DNA from 4 places in the Photobacterium ganghwense genome. Region 4 is predicted to be linked to each of the others. Evidence: predicted binding sites of a transcription regulator. Region 4 holds the regulator's gene; each other region holds the start of a gene.
What was found. The regulator CRP, encoded in region 4, controls carbon source genes, mostly activating them, when cyclic AMP is high. The targets are predictions, from matches to a motif close to TGTGANNNNNNTCACA.
Positions count from the first base shown of each region.

Region 1: the regulator CRP is predicted to act here: its motif matches at 3,428-3,443, upstream of udp (uridine phosphorylase).
Region 2: the regulator CRP is predicted to act here: its motif matches at 3,108-3,123, upstream of rppH (RNA pyrophosphohydrolase).
Region 3: the regulator CRP is predicted to act here: its motif matches at 2,527-2,542, upstream of typA (translational GTPase TypA).

Region 1 is NZ_CP071325.1:1,229,621-1,235,178, forward strand. It holds gene FH974_RS05900 (zinc/cadmium/mercury/lead-transporting ATPase) at 1-777, shown strand, start outside; gene FH974_RS05905 (HAMP domain-containing methyl-accepting chemotaxis protein) at 1,233-3,182, shown strand; gene udp (uridine phosphorylase) at 3,658-4,425, shown strand; gene ygjK (alpha-glucosidase) at 5,211-5,558, shown strand, end outside.
Region 2 is NZ_CP071325.1:2,891,241-2,896,798, forward strand. It holds gene FH974_RS13105 (sulfite exporter TauE/SafE family protein) at 1-148, opposite strand, end outside; gene ptsP (phosphoenolpyruvate--protein phosphotransferase) at 154-2,409, opposite strand; gene rppH (RNA pyrophosphohydrolase) at 2,436-2,954, opposite strand; gene mutH (DNA mismatch repair endonuclease MutH) at 3,712-4,380, shown strand; gene FH974_RS13125 (DUF6482 family protein) at 4,516-4,821, opposite strand; gene FH974_RS13130 (NADP(H)-dependent aldo-keto reductase) at 4,993-5,558, shown strand, end outside.
Region 3 is NZ_CP071325.1:3,376,422-3,381,979, forward strand. It holds gene FH974_RS15310 (AAA family ATPase) at 1-506, opposite strand, end outside; gene typA (translational GTPase TypA) at 595-2,424, opposite strand; gene glnA (glutamate--ammonia ligase) at 2,959-4,368, shown strand; gene FH974_RS15325 (DUF4124 domain-containing protein) at 4,467-5,096, shown strand; gene glnL (nitrogen regulation protein NR(II)) at 5,216-5,558, shown strand, end outside.
Region 4 is NZ_CP071325.1:241,393-246,950, forward strand. It holds gene astA (arginine N-succinyltransferase) at 1-681, shown strand, start outside; gene astD (succinylglutamate-semialdehyde dehydrogenase) at 693-2,150, shown strand; gene FH974_RS01145 (DUF1338 domain-containing protein) at 2,195-2,989, shown strand; gene FH974_RS01150 (hypothetical protein) at 3,269-3,448, opposite strand; gene crp (cAMP-activated global transcriptional regulator CRP) at 3,819-4,451, opposite strand; gene FH974_RS01160 (OsmC family protein) at 4,724-5,131, shown strand; gene FH974_RS01165 (phosphoribulokinase) at 5,295-5,558, opposite strand, start outside.

The DNA.
Region 1 (5,558 bases), 990 kb from region 4:
GTTATCACGGCCGCAGAAGCGCGTGGCTTAGCGGTTCAGGAAGCTGCCCACCGAAAAGCCCTGCCGGGTCGCGGTATTCAGGGGGAGATTGACGGTGAACTACTGATGTTGTCTGCGGCCGATCGGTTACCAGAGACAGTCAGTCTGACCAAGCCGCAGGCTGATCAGATTTTCGCTCTCGAAGACGAAGGGAAAACGCTGGTCGTCGTGCTCCGTAATCAGCAGCCGGTCGGGCTGATAGCCTGGCGCGACACACTGCGGCAGGACAGTGCAGCAGCCATTGAAGCGCTGCATGGAATGGGGATCCGCACGGTGATGCTGACTGGCGATAACCCTCGCGCTGCCGCTGCGATCGCCCGTGAAATCGGCATTGAATACCGGGCTGGATTGCTGCCGGAAGATAAAGTGAAGGAAATCGAGCAGGTCAGTCAGCATACCCGGATCGCAATGGTTGGTGATGGCATTAATGACGCGCCGGCAATGAAAACCGCATCAATCGGAATTGCCATGGGCAGCGGGAGTGATGTCGCGCTGGAAACGGCTGATGCGGCGCTGACCCATAACCGAGTGGCGGAACTACCGGTTATGATTGCCCTGTCGCAGGCTACGTTGGCGAACATTCGCCAGAATATTACGTTAGCTCTTGGGCTTAAGGGGATCTTTCTAGTGACAACCCTGCTGGGCATGACCGGCTTATGGCTGGCTGTGCTGGCGGACAGTGGCGCTACCGCGCTGGTGACGCTTAACGCGCTTCGGTTACTGAAGTTTAAATCGTAGGGGTTCCCCGGGGTGAGTGCCGTCCCCAGACAGTATTCAACCCGCAAATTGACCCTCTCTCTTACATCATCAAAGGACACTGTTATTCGAACAGTGTCCTTTTTTTATCTGACTGATTTTCTGTATGGCGTGGGGGAATACCCATGATGCGGGCTCGGCATTGGCATGCCAGAGGTTGGCGGAGAAGACGCTGTTTACGGTTGGTTGAAAAATTAATGGTTAAATAATGACCGCTATCAATCATCCGAAACAAAAAATAATATGCATCCTGTTTCTTGCTATAACTGATCATAGTGATTGCCAATAAGAGCTGACATCAACATATATTTAGTCGGGCATTGATGTCGAAGGGGCGAAATGAGTACATCGCTGCCGCCACTGTATTCAATACAGGATATCTAATACAGATCGGGACAAATTGAGCACGCCAAAACACAGGGAGTTGGGGGGACACTATGGTCAGAGACTTAAAACTGGGATGGAAAATCGGAATTGGCTTTGCCGTTGTATTAGGTCTGCTGTCTGTGATCCTGACCATCAGTATCATGGCGCTGCGTGATACCGAGCAGGGGATTGGCTCTTACCGGGAGCTGGCACGCGACAGTAATCTGACCGGACGTCTGGAAGCCAACATGCTGATGGTAAGGATGAACGTCAAAGACTACCTGTTGAGCCAGCGTGATGAAGATCTGCGGCAATTCACCCGTTATCTGGATAAAGTGAATACCTTAATGGCTGAAACCCGTCAGTCGGTTCATGATCCGGAACGTTCAGCGTTGCTCACTCAAATTGATGATAGTTTGAAAGAATACAATCAGTCGTTTGAGGAAATGGCAGCGCTGACCCAACGGAGCAATCAGGTCCGTAAAGATAAGCTGGAGCCACTCTACGACACTCTGTTCAGCACGATGGCATCAATTGCCCACTCAGCGTATCAGGACAATGATTACCAGACCTTTTTCTTTGCCACTAAAGTGCAGGAAGTACTGCAAACCGGGCGGCTTTATATCACTGATTTTCTGCACACCGGACTTCAGACCGATTTTAATATGGCGCGTTCAACGCTGGACACTTCAATCAGCGAACCTTTGAATCGTCTTAATCAGCTGGTGGCGAATCCGGTGCGCAAAGGGTTGCTGGGCCAGTTTCACACCGCCCATCGCGATTATCTGGACAGCCTGAGTACCATTTATAGCGATATCAACGCGCGCAATACCCTGATCTACGAAAGTCTGAATAAAATCGGGCCAGCGATTGCTTCCGATCTGGATGCCGTGAAAATGTCGGTGATAAATGATCAGGATCAGCTCGGGCCACAGTTGGTGGCAGTGACCAGCCGTCGAATTACCATGAACGTGATTCTCTCTGTGGCGGCGGTGATTGCGGGGGCGGTGGCAGCATATATCCTCACCAAGGCGATTACCGGGCCTATCCGGCGCGCGGTGCAGGCGGCGAACCAGTTGTCGGAAGGGGATCTGACGCTGGTGATTGACAACCACAGCAAGGATGAAACCGGCCAGTTGCTGGACGCGGTGCAACATACCGCCACGAATCTGCGCAATATGATCACCACAATCTCTGCAGCCAGTATTGAGCTGGCGTCTGCGGCTGAAGAGCTGGCCGTGACTGCAGCGCAGTCTAATCACGGCATTGAAGAGCAGGAAAAGGAGACGGAACTGGTTGCGACGGCGATGAACGAAATGACCGTGACTGTTCATGACGTTGCCGATAATGCGGCACGGGCGGCGGAAGCGGCCGATCAGGCAGACCGCGAAGCCACTGTCGGTGGGAAGGTGGTCGAAGAGACGATTCAGTCGATTAATCAGCTCTCTGATCAGGTGATGGATTGCTCAGCGAAGCTTCATGAGGTCGAGAAAGAGACCATGAATATTGGCCGGATCCTCAACGTGATTCGGGAAATTGCCGAACAGACCAACCTGCTGGCTCTGAATGCTGCCATTGAAGCCGCACGAGCCGGTGAGCAGGGACGTGGTTTCGCTGTTGTGGCTGATGAAGTCCGCTCGCTGGCACAGCGTACCCAGTCATCTACCGAGGAGATTCAGACGCTGATTGAACAGCTTCAGTCTGGTGTGAAAAGTGCGGTAACCGTGATGAACCACGGCAAGGATCAAGCGGTTGCCAGCGTGGGACAGGCCGCCGATACCGGAGCTGCGCTGAAAGCCATTACTCATGCGGTGAGTGTGATTAATGATATGAACATGCAAATTGCCAGTGCAGCAGAAGAGCAAAGTTCGGTGGCTGAAAGTATCAACCAAAATGTGGTGTCGGTACGACGGATTGCAGAGGAGAATGCCGTTGCTGCCACTCAGAGTCAGAATGCGACCAGTGAGATTGCGCAGCTGGCAGAGCAATTGAAAGGGATGGTGACCCAGTTCAAGGTTTAAGGGACAAAGGTATAAAAGACAGAGGTAAAAGAGGCAAAGGTAAAAGAGGCAAAGGTAAAAGAGACAGGTTTAAGGTCTTCAGTAAGAAGAAAAGAGTCAGAAAAAAGAGTCGAACGTTTTGAGCTCGGACAAAAAATCGTTGTAAATTCCATCAAGTAAAGAGCCGGGTGCAAGATGCAGCTGGCTTTTTTACTGGTGATATTCAAAACAAATAGTGTGATATATCGCAAAGGTAAACGTTTTTATGTGACTATGGTCACTATTAACTGAAATTTTAAAAGTCATACCTTTCTCTTAATGTGACAATCATCACTTAACTATTGGTTGCTATGAGCTATCGTTATTCTGTGTTTCACAAGTGCTTCTGACGCGAAGCCTTTTGAGTAACAGATTATCGAGTGCTTGTGAAACAACTCACGTAGAGCCGCTAGCCTCTTATCCCTATCTGGCGGCAATAACAAAAAAGGATATGACTATGTCTGACAACGCAGTATTTCATCTGGGTGTGACCAAAGCCGATCTTAACGGTGCTGAACTGGCGATTATTCCTGGCGACCCTGCTCGCGTAGAGAAAATCGCGAACCTGATGGAAAATCCTGAATTTCTGGCTAGTGCGCGTGAGTACACAGTTTACCGTGCCAAGCTGGACGGCAAGCCAGTAGTAGTGTGTTCTACAGGTATCGGTGGCCCATCAACTTCTATCGCGGTGGAAGAGCTGGCTCAGCTGGGCGTTCGTACTTTCCTGCGTGTCGGTACCACAGGTGCAATCCAGCCGCATATTAATGTGGGTGACATGATTGTGACTACCGGCTCTGTGCGTCTGGACGGTGCCAGCCTGCACTTTGCGCCGATGGAATTTCCTGCCGTGGCTGACTTTGATGTGGCAACAGCCATGAAAGCGGCTTGTGATGCTGATGGTGCAACCGTTCACACAGGCGTAACGGCTTCCAGTGATACTTTCTACCCAGGTCAGGAACGTTACGACACATTCTCTGGCCGTGTGGTACGTCGTTTCCAGGGCTCAATGAAAGAGTGGCAGGAAATGGGCGTGCTGAACTTTGAGATGGAATCAGCCACGCTGCTGACCATGTGTGCAAGTTCTGGCCTGCGTGCTGGTTGTGTGGCGGGTGTTATCATCAACCGTACACAGAAAGAAATTCCTGACCACGCCACGCTGAAAGAAACAGAAGCTCGCTCAATCAAAGTCGTGGTTGAAGCTGCACGCCGTATGCTGGCCCAGTAAATACTGAGTCTGAGACCGGCAGGAGCGGCTATTCATTTGGTGTAAAACGCTCTGCCTGTTCGTCAGTCTAGTATCAGGTAAAAAATCATGAAAAAACCAGTGCGAAAGCACTGGTTTTTTTCTTTTCAGGCACGGTGGTAGCCAAATTCATCGCATTGCCCCCATGACGAGACTCGTTTTTTGTAACTGAATACAGAGTGCATACACGAAGAAACGGGCTTGTCCGTTGCTTTAAAAAACGGCTGATACGTTGAGTTACAAATGAGAGATTAACGAAACAATCTATGGCCAAGAATGGCATGTGTTAACTGAAAAATGTCATGATTTAACCAGTGTTTCGCACGACACTGTGTCCATCCGTCATTGCCTTACAAGGAATACGTGACCTTGTTCCAGAAACCTTTCTGATAGCTCTGCCTGCTTTCTTTCTGTATGTAACGAATTAAGTTACGCGTCAAAATCCCCATAGTTATCAGTAATAACAAATGCTTAACTGTTCAATTCCAATACAGTGTGATCCTTTGTCCAGACTCTCTCCGTCGCTTTAAATAGTTATTCATTGTTATCCCCTTCGTTTTCCATTCTTACTATTGATAATTGATTCACTAAAAAAATAAAGTGTGATTTCTGTATCTTTTACTTAAAGTTTTACCAAATTATTATCCCTCCGAATTTTCGTATTTTATGACATTGCGATTGTTTTCTTTGAGCAAGGCAATTTCTTTTCAGCACCATTTTTCCCTGTGTCCGGGCGACGCTGGCACTGGGAGCAAGAGGGAATCAATATGTTTCGACACACAGTGTTAGCCGCTCTGATAGGTTCAGTCATTGCGCTGGCGGGCTGTAATAGCAGCTCCCAGGATGAGAAAACCGCCGCCGTACCATCCGGCCCATACAAAAATGTTATCGACCGCACCGGATCTCCGGCGTTTCTTCGTGACTATGACGAGTACAGCAACCTGAAATACAACGCATTTGTTGATTTAGGGGCGTGGCATGGGCATTTGTTGCCAGCCGATGAGCAAGGCTATGGGGCATTTGGCGGGATCATGCAGATTACCCAGGAATATGCGCATTACATGTCAGGACAGGCATTTGACAAGCTCCACATTGCCGATCGCCTGAGCGGGGAA
Region 2 (5,558 bases), 870 kb from region 4:
CCGGAACCACAACCAGCCCTCCGCCAATCCCCAGTAACCCGGCCAGTACCCCGACAACGGCACCCAGGCCCAGACACACAGCAAACAGCCAGATTTCATTGCTGTAAGCAGCAAACAGGCTCAACGGCCCCGCAAAATTTTCAGTCATTTTCTCTATTTACCAGCCCGGATAAACCCACCCAGGCCATGTCCATCAACAAATTCAGTGGTTTTGGCACGAACATCCGCCGCGACAGTTGCCTTCAGCGCATAATCGGCCAACTGCTCCATCTCCGTGACCGGTATATGGCGCAGAATATATTTTATTTTGGCGACGTTTCGGGTATTCATACTCAAAGAGCGATACCCCATCCCTACCAGCAGCAGCGCACCAATCGGATCCCCCGCCAGTTCACCGCACACACTCACCGGCAGCTGATACTGACGGCTGGTTTCAACAATGTGCTTGAGCGCGTGCAGTACTGCAGGGTGCAACGCATCATAGACACCGGCAACCCTGGCGTTGTTCCGGTCCACGGCCAGCAAATACTGGGTCAGGTCATTGCTGCCGACGGATATGAAGTCCACCCGATCTTTGAGTACCGGCAGCTGATAGAGGATGGAAGGCACTTCAATCATGATCCCGATGCGCGGGCGGCGCAGGCGGTAGCCCTGCTCCAGCGCAATGCTGGCCACCTCGGTATACGCACGTTCAATCAGTCGCAGCGATTCATCCAGCTCCGCAATGCCAGAAATCATCGGCAGCAGGATATCCATGTTGTCGAACCCAATACTGGCCCGCAGCATCGCCCTGACCTGCATCAGGAAAATTTCCGGATGATCGAGCGTAAAACGGATCCCGCGCCAGCCAAGGAAAGGATTATCTTCTTCAATCGTGAGGTAGGGCAACGGTTTATCCCCACCAATATCCAGCGTACGCATAACAACCGGTTTGTCACGGTAGGTGGAAAGTATCGAACGGTATTGCTGGGTTTGCTCTTCCTCAGAAGGGAAGCTGCGCTGCATCAGGAACGGCACTTCGGTCCGGTACAGCCCAACGCCGTCCACGCCACGATTTACTGCAATGCTGGTATCGGCACTGAGCCCGGCGTTCAGGTAGACGTGAATACGCTCTCCGTCCTGCGTTTTCGCCGGCTTCCCTAAATCGCCTTCGACGACTTTGGCCAGCTCATTCTCTTCCCGCAGCAGACGGGTGTATTCTGCCAATACATGCCGATTGGGGTTGACCAGCAGATCACCACGGTACCCATCGACAATAACCCGGCAGTTGTGAATTTTTTCCGGTACAAAGTCCACCCCCATAATCGCGGGGATACCCAGTGCCCGCGACAGAATAGCCGCGTGCGAGTTGGCAGCCCCTTCCTGTGACACCACCGCCGCCAGTTTATCGCGCGGCACACTGGCCAGCATGCCGGCAGTCAGCTCCCGGGTCAGCAGGACGATCGGCTCATCCCATTCAATGTCTGCCACTTCGTCGTTGTGAAGGAAGAACAGCAACCGCTGGCCCAGCTCGCGAATATCCCGCGCCCGCTCTTTAAGATAGCTGTCTTTCATATTGGCAAAGCGCGCGGAATAAATTTCAACGACCTGACGAATGGCCCACTCAGCCAGATCGCCTCCCGCCACCTTACTGAACAGATCTTTGCGCAGCATCGGGTCGTTGAGCAAGTGACTGAACAGATCAAATATTGCCAGCGTTTCTTTGTGCAGCTCGCTGTCAAAGCGCTTACGAAGCCGACGGAACTCCGCACTGGCCATTTCAATGGCAATGCTTAACCGCTCTTGCTCGGCTTCTGAATCCAGGCAGGATGCCGGAGCGATCGCTTCCAGACGGGGTTGATTATCATCCCACCAGGCGCGGGCAATCGCCACACCGGTTGATGCCGCAGAGCCCATCAGGTGTAAGCCGTCATGCTGATCCGGCCACATGCCCTGAGCTTTGGCATGGGCAAGGATCATCGCCAGCTGGGCAGCCAGCGTAACCATGAAAGATTCTTCGCTTTCGTCAAATTCGCGCTGATCGCGCTGCTGAATAACCAGCACGCCCAGTACCTGGCGCTGGTGAATGATCGGGGTACCGAAAAAAGAGCCGAAGACTTCTTCCCCGGTGCCCGGGATGTGCTTGAAATGAGGATGATGCTGAGCATCAGCAACGTTGATGGGTTCGGCGCGTTCCGCCACCAGCCCCACCAACCCTTCACCAAAGGCTAAGCCGACATGGCGGTGCGGTTTAGTCAGCCCCTGCGTTGCCATCAGGGTGTAGCGTCTGCGTCGGTTGTCGACAATGTACACAGAGCAGCACTCCGTTTTCATTGCCTTGCACGTGCTGACCACCAACTGATCCAGCGCATCAAGCAGACTTGGTGCACTTGCTACTTTTTCAACAATTTCTCTCAGTTGTGTCAGCATCTCCCGCCTGCTCCACTTCGTTTGGATCAGCTCCGTTTAACCCGGCGCTTCCTGCGTTCCTTGCGCTCCTTAAACGGCATGGCCATTGCCGCAAATTCTTTCAGCGCCCGCCGGTAGACATCCCGCTTAAAGGACACAACCTGACGCACCGGGTACCAGTAGCTGACCCAACGCCAACCATCAAACTCCGGTGTGCTGCCACGCTGCATGTTCACCTTTGACTCATCACATTCTAGGCTAAGCAAAAACCATTTCTGCTTCTGCCCGATACAAACAGGCTTAGAATCCCAGCGTACCAAACGCTTCGGCAGTTTGTAGCGCAGCCAGTGACGGCTGGTTGCAATAATCCGAACATCTTTCTTGGTAAGCCCCACTTCCTCATACAGTTCCCGGTACATGGCTTGTTCGGGGGTTTCTCCCTCATCAATGCCTCCCTGGGGAAACTGCCAGGAATGTTGTCCATATCGTCGAGCCCAGAATACTTGGCCATGGCTATTGCAGATCACGATTCCCACATTCGGGCGGTATCCATCGCCATCAATCACTGGACGACCTCAAGTATAAATCTCTATTAACAGTGATTTTTTCACAGACAATGCTGGGGGTAAACAAACATTCTTATTTATCATTCTATTTTCTTACTGAAGCCTCACTTTCTGGATAACTTTTCAGCTCCGCTGGTTTTATAAACAGAGCAATGAGACCTAGGCCACATTTATACACGTTTTCTGTGGATAGATTTGTGAAGAAGCCGTAAATCCCGCTGTTTTATCCTTAAAACCCCCACGAAAACCGCCATACCCCAAGATCGAAAAAATCAAAAAATAAACTACAAAACAATAACTAACAAAACAAAACCCCATAAACCCTGAATTCATAGCAAATGCCATAACTTAAAAAACCGGGATCGGTTAAAGATCCACCACCCTTGACGTTATCCACATCAAAAATCATCAACCGCTCAATAATGACGCAACCAAGCGCGCAAAATAACAACACACCCCTGTATAAATCCTCAGTTTCTAGGCTGAATGAAATGCATACCTCCCCACCTGTGGATAACTAATTCTGTAAGATCATTCTGCTTTTCTCCCGGAGAGGTCAGAAACGTAACCCAGCTAAATATCATTAGAAATTAAAAATAAAATCAATAACTTATTATTATCACCTGCGCATATTGCTGCGTCATTACGGTGATCAGCCCTCTGAGGGATGATCCGTATCTCTCCGCTGTTCTCCACTTTATGATTCATCCTACGGCCTGTGGTAGGATAGCGAGCCACAGTGTGAGGTACCGTAACGATGCAACCAACCCCAAAAACTGAACAGGAACTCCTGGAGCGAGCCCAGTCTCTGGCCGGCCTGACTCTGGGCGAACTGGCCGATGCCGCCGGCATGATCACACCTCCGGATCTGCGTCGTGATAAAGGCTGGGTGGGACAGTTGCTGGAATGGCATCTTGGCGCCACCGCCGGCAGTAAACCGGTACCGGATTTCGCTGAACTGGGGATCGAACTCAAGACAATCCCGATTGGCTACAACGGCAAACCGCTGGAAACGACCTTCGTCTGTGTTGCCCCGTTGATCGGCCTGCAGGGAGTCAGTTGGGAAAACAGCCACATCCGCCATAAACTGGCGCGCGTCCTGTGGATGCCGGTTGAAGGGGAGCGGGATATTCCGCTCGGGGATCGTCATGTCGGCTCCCCCCTGCTCTGGAGCCCGTCACCGGAGGAAGAACAGCAACTCCGGCGTGACTGGGAAGAGTTGATGGACATGATTGTCCTCGGTCAGGTTGAGCAGATCACGGCCCGCCATGGCGAGGTCTTACAATTGCGGCCGAAAGCCGCAAACGGGCGGGTACTGACTGAAGCCTACGGTGCCAACGGTCAGCCGATAAAAACGCAGCCGCGTGGCTTCTACCTGAAAACCCCGTTCACGGCGAGCCTGCTGGAACGATACTTTGTCATCTAATAACGCAGTGATCTCATACCGCAGAGCTCAAAAAACTCATCATATAAGCACCTCACTCATCGCCACGTTCTGACACCAGTAACCTCAAAATCCAGTAAGGGCAGGCAAACAGGCGGCGACGCAACAAATTCAGGCTTACAACGCAATCGTCATATCCTGCTGGCAACTGCCCGACTGGCCATCGGTCGACATACATTCATCGTGTGGATCGGTCACTCTCAGGGTCACGGAGGAGATACCGAGAGGTTTGAGCAGCTCTCTAACCTGTTCAATTGATTGAAAAGTCACCATTTGGTCATTGTCATCTTTCAGCGGCTCCAGCTGATTTTTATACTCCACTTCCATCAAATAATCCGCACATCCGGCATAACTGGTCAGAATACAGCGCGGCATATCTCCCTGCTCTGACCGGGTCCAGTGTTTAAACTGTGACAGTTTCATAATCTCTCCCATCGCTTTCCGTCCAGTAACTATTGGTCAGAACTGCAACATCATCAAGCTGCTAGGATGAATTTCCAGGGTTTACCTGCTCTTCTCAGAGCCGCTGACACAGGATATAGTCATATTAGGGTCCGCCCACAATTTGACAGGCTAGCAGTCCAAGGAGGGCTGATGAAATACCATAAAATTCCTCACTCCACCCTGGAGGTGAGCAAAATTTGTCTTGGCACCATGACCTTTGGTGAACAGAACAGTGAACAGGATGCTCACAGCCAACTGGATTTTGCTTTTGAGCGCGGTGTGAACTTTATCGACACCGCTGAAATGTACCCAGTCCCCCCAAAACCGGAAACACAGGGACTGACCGAAACCTATATCGGCAGCTGGCTGAAAAAGACCGGTCGCCGTGACAAAGTGGTGCTGGCGACCAAAGTTGCCGGGCCTCGTAACCTTCCCTATATCCGCCCGGATATGGCGCTGGATCGCCGCAATATCCACGATGCCGTCGAAGACAGCCTGAACCGTCTGCAAACGGACTATATCGATCTTTACCAGCTGCACTGGCCCCAGCGGGAAACCAACTGCTTCGGTCAGCTGAATTATGAATATAAAGAAGATCACTCCGGCGTCACAATCACTGATACTCTGGAAGCGCTGGCTGAACTGGTACGTGCGGGTAAAATTCGCTACATCGGCTTGTCGAACGAAACGCCATGGGGCGTGATGTCGTTCCTGCG
Region 3 (5,558 bases), 380 kb from region 4:
ACCCAGTTGGCCCGCGCTTCCACGGTCCCCCAAGGCACCTCTGCCACTGCGTAACCCAACGCCTGATAGGTCGTCACCAGCTCGCGGTGAATCGCCTGAGCTTCAGCGAAGTTATGGGGACGCTCATCATCCTGCACATAAATCGACGCTTCCGGCGCGCAGAAAAACACAGTGGAATGATAGCCTTTGGCCGCCGCCAGATAATTCGCCGTCACCGGCACACCGCCGACTTTCAGGTAAGCACAAATATCCCCAATCGCCCGATCCACAAACGCCGGCATCGTACTGCACGCCGCCTGCTCACGCTGGCTGCTCATGCGATCCAGGCACAGCGCAGCAAAACCCGGTAAATCGGTCCAAGGCAGAATGCCGTCGTCACGGGCTGATTCTTCCCGGATCAGGGCGCGGGACACTTCCGGGTACGTCAGGTAGCCCCGTTGGGCCAGCGCCTGCAGCAGTGTGGTTTTGCCGGCACCAGGGCCGCCGGTGATGATTATCGGTTGCATAGGTCAGTTTTCCATTTACCTGGCCAGATAAAACAATCCCCCCATGCTTGCGCGATGGAGGGATTGATTCAGTACATGCGGTTAGCGATTATTTCGCTGAACGGCTTGCACGCTTACGATCGGTTTCCGTCAGCAGTTTCTTACGGATACGGATGCTTTCTGGCGTTACTTCTACCAGCTCGTCATCATCGATGAACTCAAGCGCCTGCTCCAGAGTGAACTTGATCGCCGGAGTCAGAACCTGTGCTTCATCCGTACCAGAAGCACGAACGTTAGTCAGCTGCTTACCTTTCAGACAGTTTACTGTCAGGTCGTTTGAACGGTTGTGAATACCGATGATCTGACCTTCGTACACTTCATCTGCGTGCTCAGCAAACAGACGGCCACGCTCCTGCAGGTTGAACAGTGCGTAAGTCAGGGCTTTACCGGTTGCGTTAGAAATCAGTACGCCGTTCACACGCTGGCCGATTTCGCCACCTTTGTGCGGACCGTAGTGATCAAACGTGTGGTACAGCAGGCCAGAACCTGAAGTCAGGGTCATGAACTCTGTCTGGAAGCCAATCAGGCCACGAGAAGGCATCATGAAGTCCATACGTACACGGCCTTTGCCGTCCGGTGCCATATCAGTCAGCTCACCTTTACGCAGACCGATGTTTTCCATGATGCCGCCCTGGTGCTCTTCCATCACGTCGATAGTCACCGTTTCATACGGTTCCATCAGCTGACCATCTTCTTCTTTCAGGATTACTTCCGGACGAGATACTGCCAGCTCAAAGCCTTCACGACGCATGTTTTCGATCAGGATAGACAGGTGCAGCTCACCACGGCCTGATACGCGGAACTTGTCCGGGTCATCCGTTTCTTCTACACGCAGAGCAACGTTGTGAACCAGTTCTTTCTGCAGACGCTCAAGAATGTTACGTGACGTTACGAACTTACCTTCTTTACCCGCAAACGGAGAGGTGTTTACCTGGAAGGTCATAGTAACTGTTGGCTCGTCAACAGACAGAGCTGGCAGCGCTTCAACAGCATTCACGTCACAGATAGTGTCAGAGATTTTCAGCTCGCCCAGACCTGTGATTGCGATGATGTCACCCGCTGTCGCCTGCGCAACATCGTGACGCTCCAGACCCAGGTAACCCAGTACTGTACCAACTTTACCGTTACGCTTAGTGCCGTCAGCACCCACAACGGTAACTTGCTGGTTTGGCTTCACCGAACCACGCGTAACACGGCCAACACCGATAACACCCACGTATGAGCTGTAATCCAGCTGAGAAATTTGCATCTGCAGCGAACCATCAACGTCAACGTTTGGCGCAGCAACGTTATCTACGATAGCCTGGAACAGAGGTTCCATGTTCTCGCCAGTTTCGCCTTCTTCCAGTGTTGCCCAGCCGTTCAGAGCCGATGCGTACACTACACGGAAATCCAGCTGCTCGTCAGTCGCACCCAGGTTGTCGAACAGGTCAAATACCTGATCCATAACCCAATCAGGACGTGCGCCCGGACGGTCAATTTTGTTGATTACCACGATTGGCTTCAGGCCGTGAGCAAACGCTTTTTGCGTTACGAAACGCGTCTGTGGCATCGGACCGTCAACGGCATCAACGATCAGCAGTACTGAGTCAACCATCGACATGATACGTTCAACTTCACCACCGAAGTCGGCGTGTCCCGGAGTATCAACGATGTTGATGCGGTAATCGTTCCAGTTGATCGCTGTGTTCTTAGCCAGAATGGTAATACCACGCTCTTTTTCGATGTCGTTGGAATCCATTACGCGTTCTTCTACTTCACCGCGAGACTCTAACGTGCCAGATTGCTGAAGCAATTTGTCAACCAGAGTCGTTTTACCGTGGTCAACGTGCGCAATGATTGCGATATTTCTTAATTTATCGATCTGTGGATTTGACATGTGTTTTACATTCACTCAGAACATGCAGCGACCGGACGGTTGCCACGTGGTTAAAAAAACGGCTCATAATCTAACAGATTTTACGTCAAAACCCACCTATTATGTGATTTATATCACCGGCTTTTTTGCGCTCAAGCGCACCATGCCCCCGTATCCCCCGCCGTTTGGGCGATTTAAGCTGAATAATGGCAGCGACTTCCGGCCGTTCCCCTCTTTATTTGACGTTTCCATGAAACCGACCACTTTTTCCTGAAACTCCCGCCAGCAGCAATTGACAATATGCGACCATGGACTAATAGTAATGGCGCGCACCAGGAAAGACGGGACTTGTCACCAATCGCACCACAATGGTGCACAGCATCACCAAGTTGGTGCATCAGAAGTGCGCATTTGCCCTTTTACTCACGCTAATGCGCTGTTTTGGGGCTTTTAAAAGTTGGCACGGTTCTCGCTTAATAGATTTTAGCTGAGCAATGCATGCTCATTACCTATTTTGTGGCCCGTTGCCCAATCTAACACCGGAGGTTACTCAAGATGTCAGTTGAAAACGTACTCGCGCTGATCCAGGAAAACGAAGTCAAGTTTGTTGACCTACGCTTTACCGATACCAAAGGTAAAGAGCAGCATATCTCTATCCCAGCTCACCAGATTGATGCCGACTTCTTTGAAGAAGGTAAAATGTTCGACGGTTCTTCTGTTGCTGGCTGGAAAGGCATCAACGAATCAGACATGGTAATGATGCCAGACGCATCATCAGCAGTACTGGACCCGTTCACAGAAGATGCCACTCTGAACATTCGTTGTGACATCCTGGAACCTGCGACTATGCAGGGCTACGATCGCGACCCACGTTCTATCGCTAAACGCGCAGAAGACTACATGCGCTCAACTGGCATCGCTGACACTGTATTGGTTGGTCCAGAACCAGAATTCTTCCTGTTCGATGACGTGAAATTCTCGACCGATATGTCTGGTTCTTTCTTCAAGATTGACGACATCGAAGCGGCATGGAACACAGGTTCTGACATCGAAGGCGGTAACAAAGGTCACCGTCCAGGCGTGAAAGGCGGTTACTTCCCAGTGGCGCCGGTTGATTCTTCTCAGGATATCCGTTCAGCCATGTGTCTGATCATGGAAGAGATGGGCCTGGTTGTTGAAGCACACCACCACGAAGTCGCGACTGCAGGTCAGAACGAGATCGCCACGCGCTTCAACACGCTGACAACCAAAGCGGACGAAATCCAGATCTACAAATACGTTGTACACAACGTCGCACACGCTTTCGGCAAAACCGCGACCTTCATGCCTAAACCACTGGTGGGCGACAACGGTTCTGGTATGCACGTACACCAATCTCTGGCGAAAGACGGTCAGAACCTGTTTGCGGGCGACAAATACGGCGGCCTGTCTGAAATGGCTCTGTACTACATCGGCGGTATCATCAAGCACGCACGTGCACTGAACGCACTGACTAACCCGTCGACCAACTCGTACAAGCGTCTGGTTCCTCACTACGAAGCACCAGTAATGCTGGCTTACTCAGCGCGTAACCGTTCTGCTTCTATCCGTATCCCTGTGGTACCAAGCCCGAAAGCGCGTCGTATCGAAGTGCGCTTCCCAGATCCAGCAGCAAACCCATACCTGGCGTTTGCAGCCATGCTGATGGCGGGTCTTGACGGTATCCGGAACAAGATCCACCCAGGGGAAGCGATGGATAAAGACCTGTACGATCTGCCAGCTGAAGAAGCAGCAGAGATTCCAAAGGTTGCAGAATCACTACAACAAGCGCTTCAGTGCCTAGACGAAGATCGTGAGTTCCTGACCGCTGGCGGCGTGTTCTCTGATGACTTCATTGATTCTTACATCGCTCTGAAAACTCAGGACGTGCAGAAGATCAACATGGCGACGCACCCACTGGAATTCGAACTGTACTACTCTGTATAAGAAATTCGCAGTGTAATCACAGCGTTACTTTTAGGCCGGCTTCACAAGCCGGCCTTTTTACACTTGCCGTTGGTCAGACCGGGTCCAACAATGGAGATATGTCCACGACGACCTTCACCGGTGCTGCTATGAAACCCACGACCCTGCTGCTTTTCAGCCTGCTTGCCGCCCCGGCATGGGCTCAGTCGACACTGTATACCTGGGAAGATGCCGATGGCGTCGTCCATTTCAGCGATCAACCCCGTCCCGGAGCCAAACCGCTGGCACTCAAAGCCCCGGAAGTCGAGCCCCCGGCCGCTGAGCCCGACACCATACTGGATACCACGTCTGAGGTGAGTCCGTCCGACAGCATCTCTGACCCCAGCGTAACCGACGCGGATCCGGCCAGCCCCAGCGATGATGCCCTGGCCCAGCCTATCATCAGCATGCTGACACCGGCCCACCAGCAGACGATCCGTGACAACAGTGGCACCATTACAGTGACCGCCACCAGTAATCGCAAACTCAATAAAGGTCATACTGCCCACCTGCGGCTGGATGGCAAGGTCATCGGTCGCGCTCAGACAGATCTGGACTGGCAGCTCACCAATATTGATCGCGGCAAGCACACGCTTCAAGTCGAACTCTTAAAATACGGCAAGGTTATTGCATCTTCAGAGACAGTCACTGTCTTTCTGCACCGTGCCAGCGTCCTGCAGCGAACCCAGCCCCAGCCAGTGCCCAAGTAACAGGCAAGGCTGAATTTTTCGTTCACGTTACCAGACAGACAGGCTACACTTGATTGCACCAAGTTGGTGCATCGCCAGTTCCATGCACCATGATGAGAATATGGACAAGGATGGTAATTGTGACGGACGAATTTTCTCCCCTGATTCTGGACAATCTGGTTACCGCAGTCGTACTGCTTGATGAAACCCTGACGATTCGTTACGTCAATCCGGCGGCGGAGCAGCTGCTGTCGTTCAGTAAACGGCGGCTCGATAACACCCGCTTTCCGGATTTGCTGCAACATACCTCGCTCGACCTGAGTCTGGTTCAAGCCACCCTGCAAAGCGGTCAGGGGCTGGCAGACAGTGAAGTCACCTTTGTGATCGACAGCCGCCATCATACCCTGGAGCTGAGTGCCAGCCCGCTATCCTGGCAGCGGGAGCTGCTGATCCTGCTCGAGCTCAAACCGATTGACCAGCAAC
Region 4 (5,558 bases):
CTGACTTTTGGTAATGACTATACCGGGGTTAGTGAGCTGTGCACCTTGTTCCTGCGCCCTGACTGGCGTCAGGGGCTCAATGGTCGCCTATTGTCCAAGTGCCGCTTCTTGATGCTGGCACAGCACCCAGAGCGCTTTGATAAAACGGTTATTGCCGAAATGCGCGGGGTTTCAGATGAGGAAGGTCACTCACCATTCTGGGAATGGCTGAAAGAGCACTTCTTCTCAATCGATTTCACACTGGCAGATTACCTGACCGGGATCGGCAAGAAAGGCTTTATCGCCGACTTGATGCCGAAGCTGCCAATTTACGTCAATCTGCTGAGTCCGGAAGCTCAGGCCGTTATTGGTGAGGTACATGAAAAAACTCGCCCGGCGCTGCGTCTGCTGGAGCAGGAAGGCTTTACCTGCCGGGGTTACGTGGACATCTTTGATGCCGGCCCAACGGTAGAATGTGATATTCGCAATATTGAATCGGTTCGCCATTCTAAGGTCTGCCAGGTCGAAATCGGCCAGCCAAGCGGCGACACTGACTGTATCGTCAGTAACACTTCGTTCAGTAACTTCCGTGCCGCAGTCGATAAAGTCGACGTCATGGATGGCGTGGCGGTGATTTCTGCCGAAATGGCAGCAGCGCTTCAGGTACAACAGGGAGATCAGGTACGCCTGATTGTCCAGTAAGGAGAACAATGATGACTCAATGGATCGCAGGCCGCTGGGTAGCGGGTGAAGGGGAAGCGATGCAGTCGCTGGACCCGTTTACAGGTAACGTGGTCTGGGAAGGCCGCGCGGCAACGGGTGAGCAGGTTGAGCAGGCGGTAGCCAGTGCGCGTCAGGCGCTGCTGAGCTGGCGTCATACCCCGTTTGCGGAGCGTCAGGCGATTGTCGAGCGTTTTGCTGAGCTGGTAAAAGAGAATGCGGAAGCGATTGCAACCGTGATCGCCGAAGAAACCGGTAAACCGCTATGGGAAACCCGCACCGAAGCTGGTGCGATGGTCGGCAAAATTGCCATTTCCCTGCGTGCCTACCACGAGCGTACCGGTGAAAAACAAAAAGATGTGGCGGGGACACAGGCTGTCCTGCGTCACCGTCCGCTGGGTGTTATGGCCGTATTCGGTCCTTACAACTTCCCGGGTCACCTGCCAAACGGTCACATCGTACCGGCGCTGCTGGCGGGGAATACCGTGGTGTTCAAACCGTCTGACCTGACGCCGAAAATCGCGGAAGAGACCATGAAACTGTGGCAACAGGCGGGTCTGCCAGCTGGCGTGCTCAACCTGGTTCAGGGTGCGCGAGCAACGGGTGAAGCGCTGGCAGGATCAAACGGGATTGATGGTCTGCTGTTTACCGGCAGTGCCAATACCGGCCACTTGCTGCACCGTCAGTTTGCTGGTCAGCCGGGCAAAATGCTGGCGCTGGAAATGGGCGGCAACAACCCGATGGTGATCTCCTCCCAGTATGGTGAGCTGGATGCAACCGTCTACACTATTATTCAGTCAGCGTTTATCAGTGCCGGTCAGCGTTGTACCTGTGCCCGTCGCCTGTACCTGCCGAAAGGGGAAGCTGGCGATGCCGTGTTGGCTCGTCTGATTGAAGTTGCCGGCAACATTAAAGTGGGTGGCCAGTTCGATGAGCCGGCACCGTTTATGGGGCCGCAGATTTCGGTTCAGGCCGCAGACAACATTATCCGTGCTCAGGCTAACCTGATTGAACTGGGTGGCAAACCGCTGCTGGAAGCGACTCGCGGCCAGGGCGCCGTGGTGACGCCGGGTATCATCGAAGTCAGTGATATTGCCGTGCTGCCGGATGAAGAATATTTCGGTCCGCTGCTGCAAGTGGCTCGCTATGATGATCTGGAGCAGGCGGTTGAGCTGGCAAACAACACCCGTTACGGCCTGTCTGCTGGTCTGGTTTCTACCGACGACAGCGAGTGGCAATACTTCATTGACCATATCCGTGCCGGTGTCGTGAACCGTAACCGTCAGCTGACGGGCGCAAGCGGTGATGCACCGTTCGGTGGTCCGGGGGCTTCGGGCAACCTGCGTCCAAGTGCGTACTACGCGGCAGACTACTGTGCCTACCCAATGGCATCAATGGAAGGCGACCACACTGAAGTTCCGGCGCAACTATCACCGGGGATCAGCCTGTAAGTCCGGGCGCCTGAGTTCACTTTAGTTAAGAGGATGGCAAACACATGGAAAGGGTAGAGAAACTGTTTGAAGGGCTGTGGCAGGATTACATTCAGCGTTTGTGTCCGTCAGCGGCGCAGGTTCATGACCTGCTGACCGAAGACGAACCGCTGCTTAATGATCATATTGCGTTGCGTACCTTCAACCTGCCCAAAGTGGGACTGGATCGCCTGGCGGCGCCGTTTATCGCGATCGGCTACAAACCGTGCGGCAAGTATCATTTCGAAGCGAAGAAGCTGTATGCTGAGCACTTTGAGCACCCGAACCCGCGTGCACCGAAAGTGTTCATCAGTGAGTTGATGGTTGGACAATTCAGTTCTGAACTGCAGCAAGCGGTGCGTGAGCTGGTTAACCAAGTACCGGAAGAGGCGCTGAATGATCCTGCGTTCCTGTACGGCGGCCGTTTGTGGGAGCTGGATTTTGCGACCTACGACATGCTGTCAGCAGAAAGTGAGTATGCGGGTTGGGTGGCTGCGCACGGTTACGGGGCTAACCACTTTACGGTCAGCATCAACCAGCTTGAGCAGTTTACCGAAGTGGTTGAGGTGAACCAGCTGCTGCGTCACAACGGGTTTGTCATCAATGAGTCAGGCGGTGAAGTCAAAGGCAGCCCTGAAGTGCTGCTGGAACAGTCATCGACCATGGCTGATCGGGTTGATGTCGGCTTTACGGATGGTGTTCACTCGATTCCGGGTGGCTTCTATGAGTTCGCTAAGCGTTACCCAATGCCTGACGGTGAGTTGTACTCGGGCTTTGTAGAAGCATCTGCCGACAAGATCTTCGAAAGTACGAACATGTAAAACGCCCATTTATCACAGAATGGGTCACCAAGCCTTGAGGGTCTGACCTTCAAGGCTGCTCTCTGGTCAAGAGCGATAACCGATCAGAATCCCAATGAGATGCTTTCCCTTTGCCCCGCAGCGGTTGTTGCAGGGCTTTTTTCGTTCAGGCTCTGCTGTTTCGTACCACATGTTTGTGGGATGGTGTTTAGTGCCAATTATTCGGTGCTAGGTGTTTAGTGTCAGGTGTTGAGTACTTGGCGTTTAGTGCCAGCGCATGGCAGGCATCGGTTATCAGCGTCAGTGCTGGCAATCCAGCGGTGGCAACGGCAGGGCAGCCGGACAGCCGTCCTGTAAGGCTGTTTGCTCATGGTAATGGCGGTTGCCGCTAAAGCCGGTCAACTCGACGGTGGCAGGCAACGGGGCAATGATAGCCGGGCTCAATGAGGGCTGGTGCGGGGAAAAACGCTCGATATCCATATCTGTTATCCGTGTCAGGACCTTGCATCAGTTGCATAGGCGTCTCTCCTGAATGTAGCACTTGTCCGGCCGGAGGCAAGGGGGAAAAGGGTGAGCGTGTCGGCAACTCTCGGATGTATCGCGCCGCAACGCCGGGCGATCTCTCGCGCTGTACTGGGTGTCGCGAGCATTCAAGTCCCGCCAATGTTGCTGCTAATGCCAATGTTGCTAAGTACGGTTCCTGGCAACACGGTAATGAGCGAGGGGGACGTCGTGAGAGGGACTCTGAAGCTGGGGGTGCATAAAGGGATAAGGGCTAGTTGGTATGCTGGTCGCAGATAATAAAAAAGCCGCTGAGCGCGGCTTTTTTCACTGACGTTGCAGCGGCATCTTAGCGCGTACCGTAAACCACGATGGTTTTACCGTGCGCAGAGATCAGGTTCTGCTCTTCCAGCATCTTCAGAATACGGCCAACCGTTTCACGGGAACAGCCAACAATCTGCCCGATTTCCTGACGGGTGATCTTAATCTGCATGCCATCCGGGTGAGTCATTGCATCCGGCTGTTTTGCCAGGTTCAGAAGTGTCTGAGCAATGCGGCCTGTTACGTCCAGGAATGCCAGGTCGCCGACTTTCTGGCTGGTCACTTGCAGACGGCGAGCCATCTGTGCTGACAAGCGCATCAGAATATCAGGGTTAACCTGAATCAGCTGGCGGAATTTCTTGAATGAAATTTCTGCCACTTCGCATGGGGTCTTCGCGCGAACCCAAGCGGTACGCTCCTGGCCTTCTTCGAACAGGCCAAGCTCACCGATGAAGTCACCCTGGTTTAGGTATGACAGGATCATCTCCTTGCCTTCTTCATCCTTGATTAGGACAGCAACAGAACCCTTAACGATGTAGTAGAGTGTTTCCGCTTTTTCCCCTGCATGGATCAACGTACTTTTTGATGGGTACTTGTGGATGTGGCAATGGGAAAGAAACCACTCTAGAGTTGGATCTGTTTGAGGTTTACCTGGAACCATATTACTAACTTCCTCTGCGTTTGTTGCCCAACAACGACGTCCCTATAAGTTTGAGGCTGGGCCTAACAATAATTTGTTCGCCGTTTAGGATATTCAGTCAACCGCTGGGCTGCAAGCTCACGTGAATAATTAGTTCAGAGTTTATCTTTTTTCGGCGCGTATTTCTTGATATTGATCTATCGGAAAAGGCCATTTCGTGGTCATAAGTGTGCACATGATCACACAGTTGTCAGATAGTGCCAAAACACCCTATTTTAGAGAAGGAGAAAGCCATGCAATCACGAGTGAAATGGGTCGAGAATTTGACCTTTTTGGGTCAGTCAAATTCCGGTCACAGCGTGGTGATGGACGGAAACGGCGGAGAAAAAGCGCCAAGTCCGATGGAAATGGTTTTAATGGCTGCGGGTGGCTGCAGTTCGGTAGATGTGGTTGACGGCCTGAAATCTGCCGGGCAGAAAATCACGGCCTGCGAAGCGCAAATTACCTCAGTACGCCGTGATCAGGCCCCGCGTCTGTTTACTTCTGCCAACATTCATTTTGTGGTCGCCGGCCACGATCTGGATGAAGCGGTGGTCGCCAAAACCGTGGCCGATTCACTGGAAAAATACTGCTCGGTTTGCCTGATGCTGGGGGAAGGGGTAGAAATGACGCACTCTTATGAAGTGATCGCTCAGGATTAATCGGCTATCGTCAGTTAACTGACGAGAACGCCTGATATGTTAAATTGCCGCCCGCCCGGTGCAATGCACTGGGCGGGCGGTGTCTTGTCGGTACCGGGTGCGGCGCTGAGGCCGGTTCGTTCACGCTGCTCGCTAAGCCAAACTCAATAACACCTCGTCGCGATTAGCTGATCTTGCCGGTATCAATTAACTGCTGGATCAGTGGACGCATAATCAGCTCCATCGCAAAACTCATCTTACCGCCCGGCACCACCAGGGTGTTGTGGCGTGACATGAAAGAGCCCTGAATCATCGCCAGCAGGTAAGGAAAATCGACTTTCTTGATACCGCGGAAGCGGATCACTACAAAGCTCTCATCCAGGCTCGGGATCGCCTTGGCACTGAGCGGGTTCGAGGTGTCGACCGTCGGGACGCGCTGGAAGTTGAT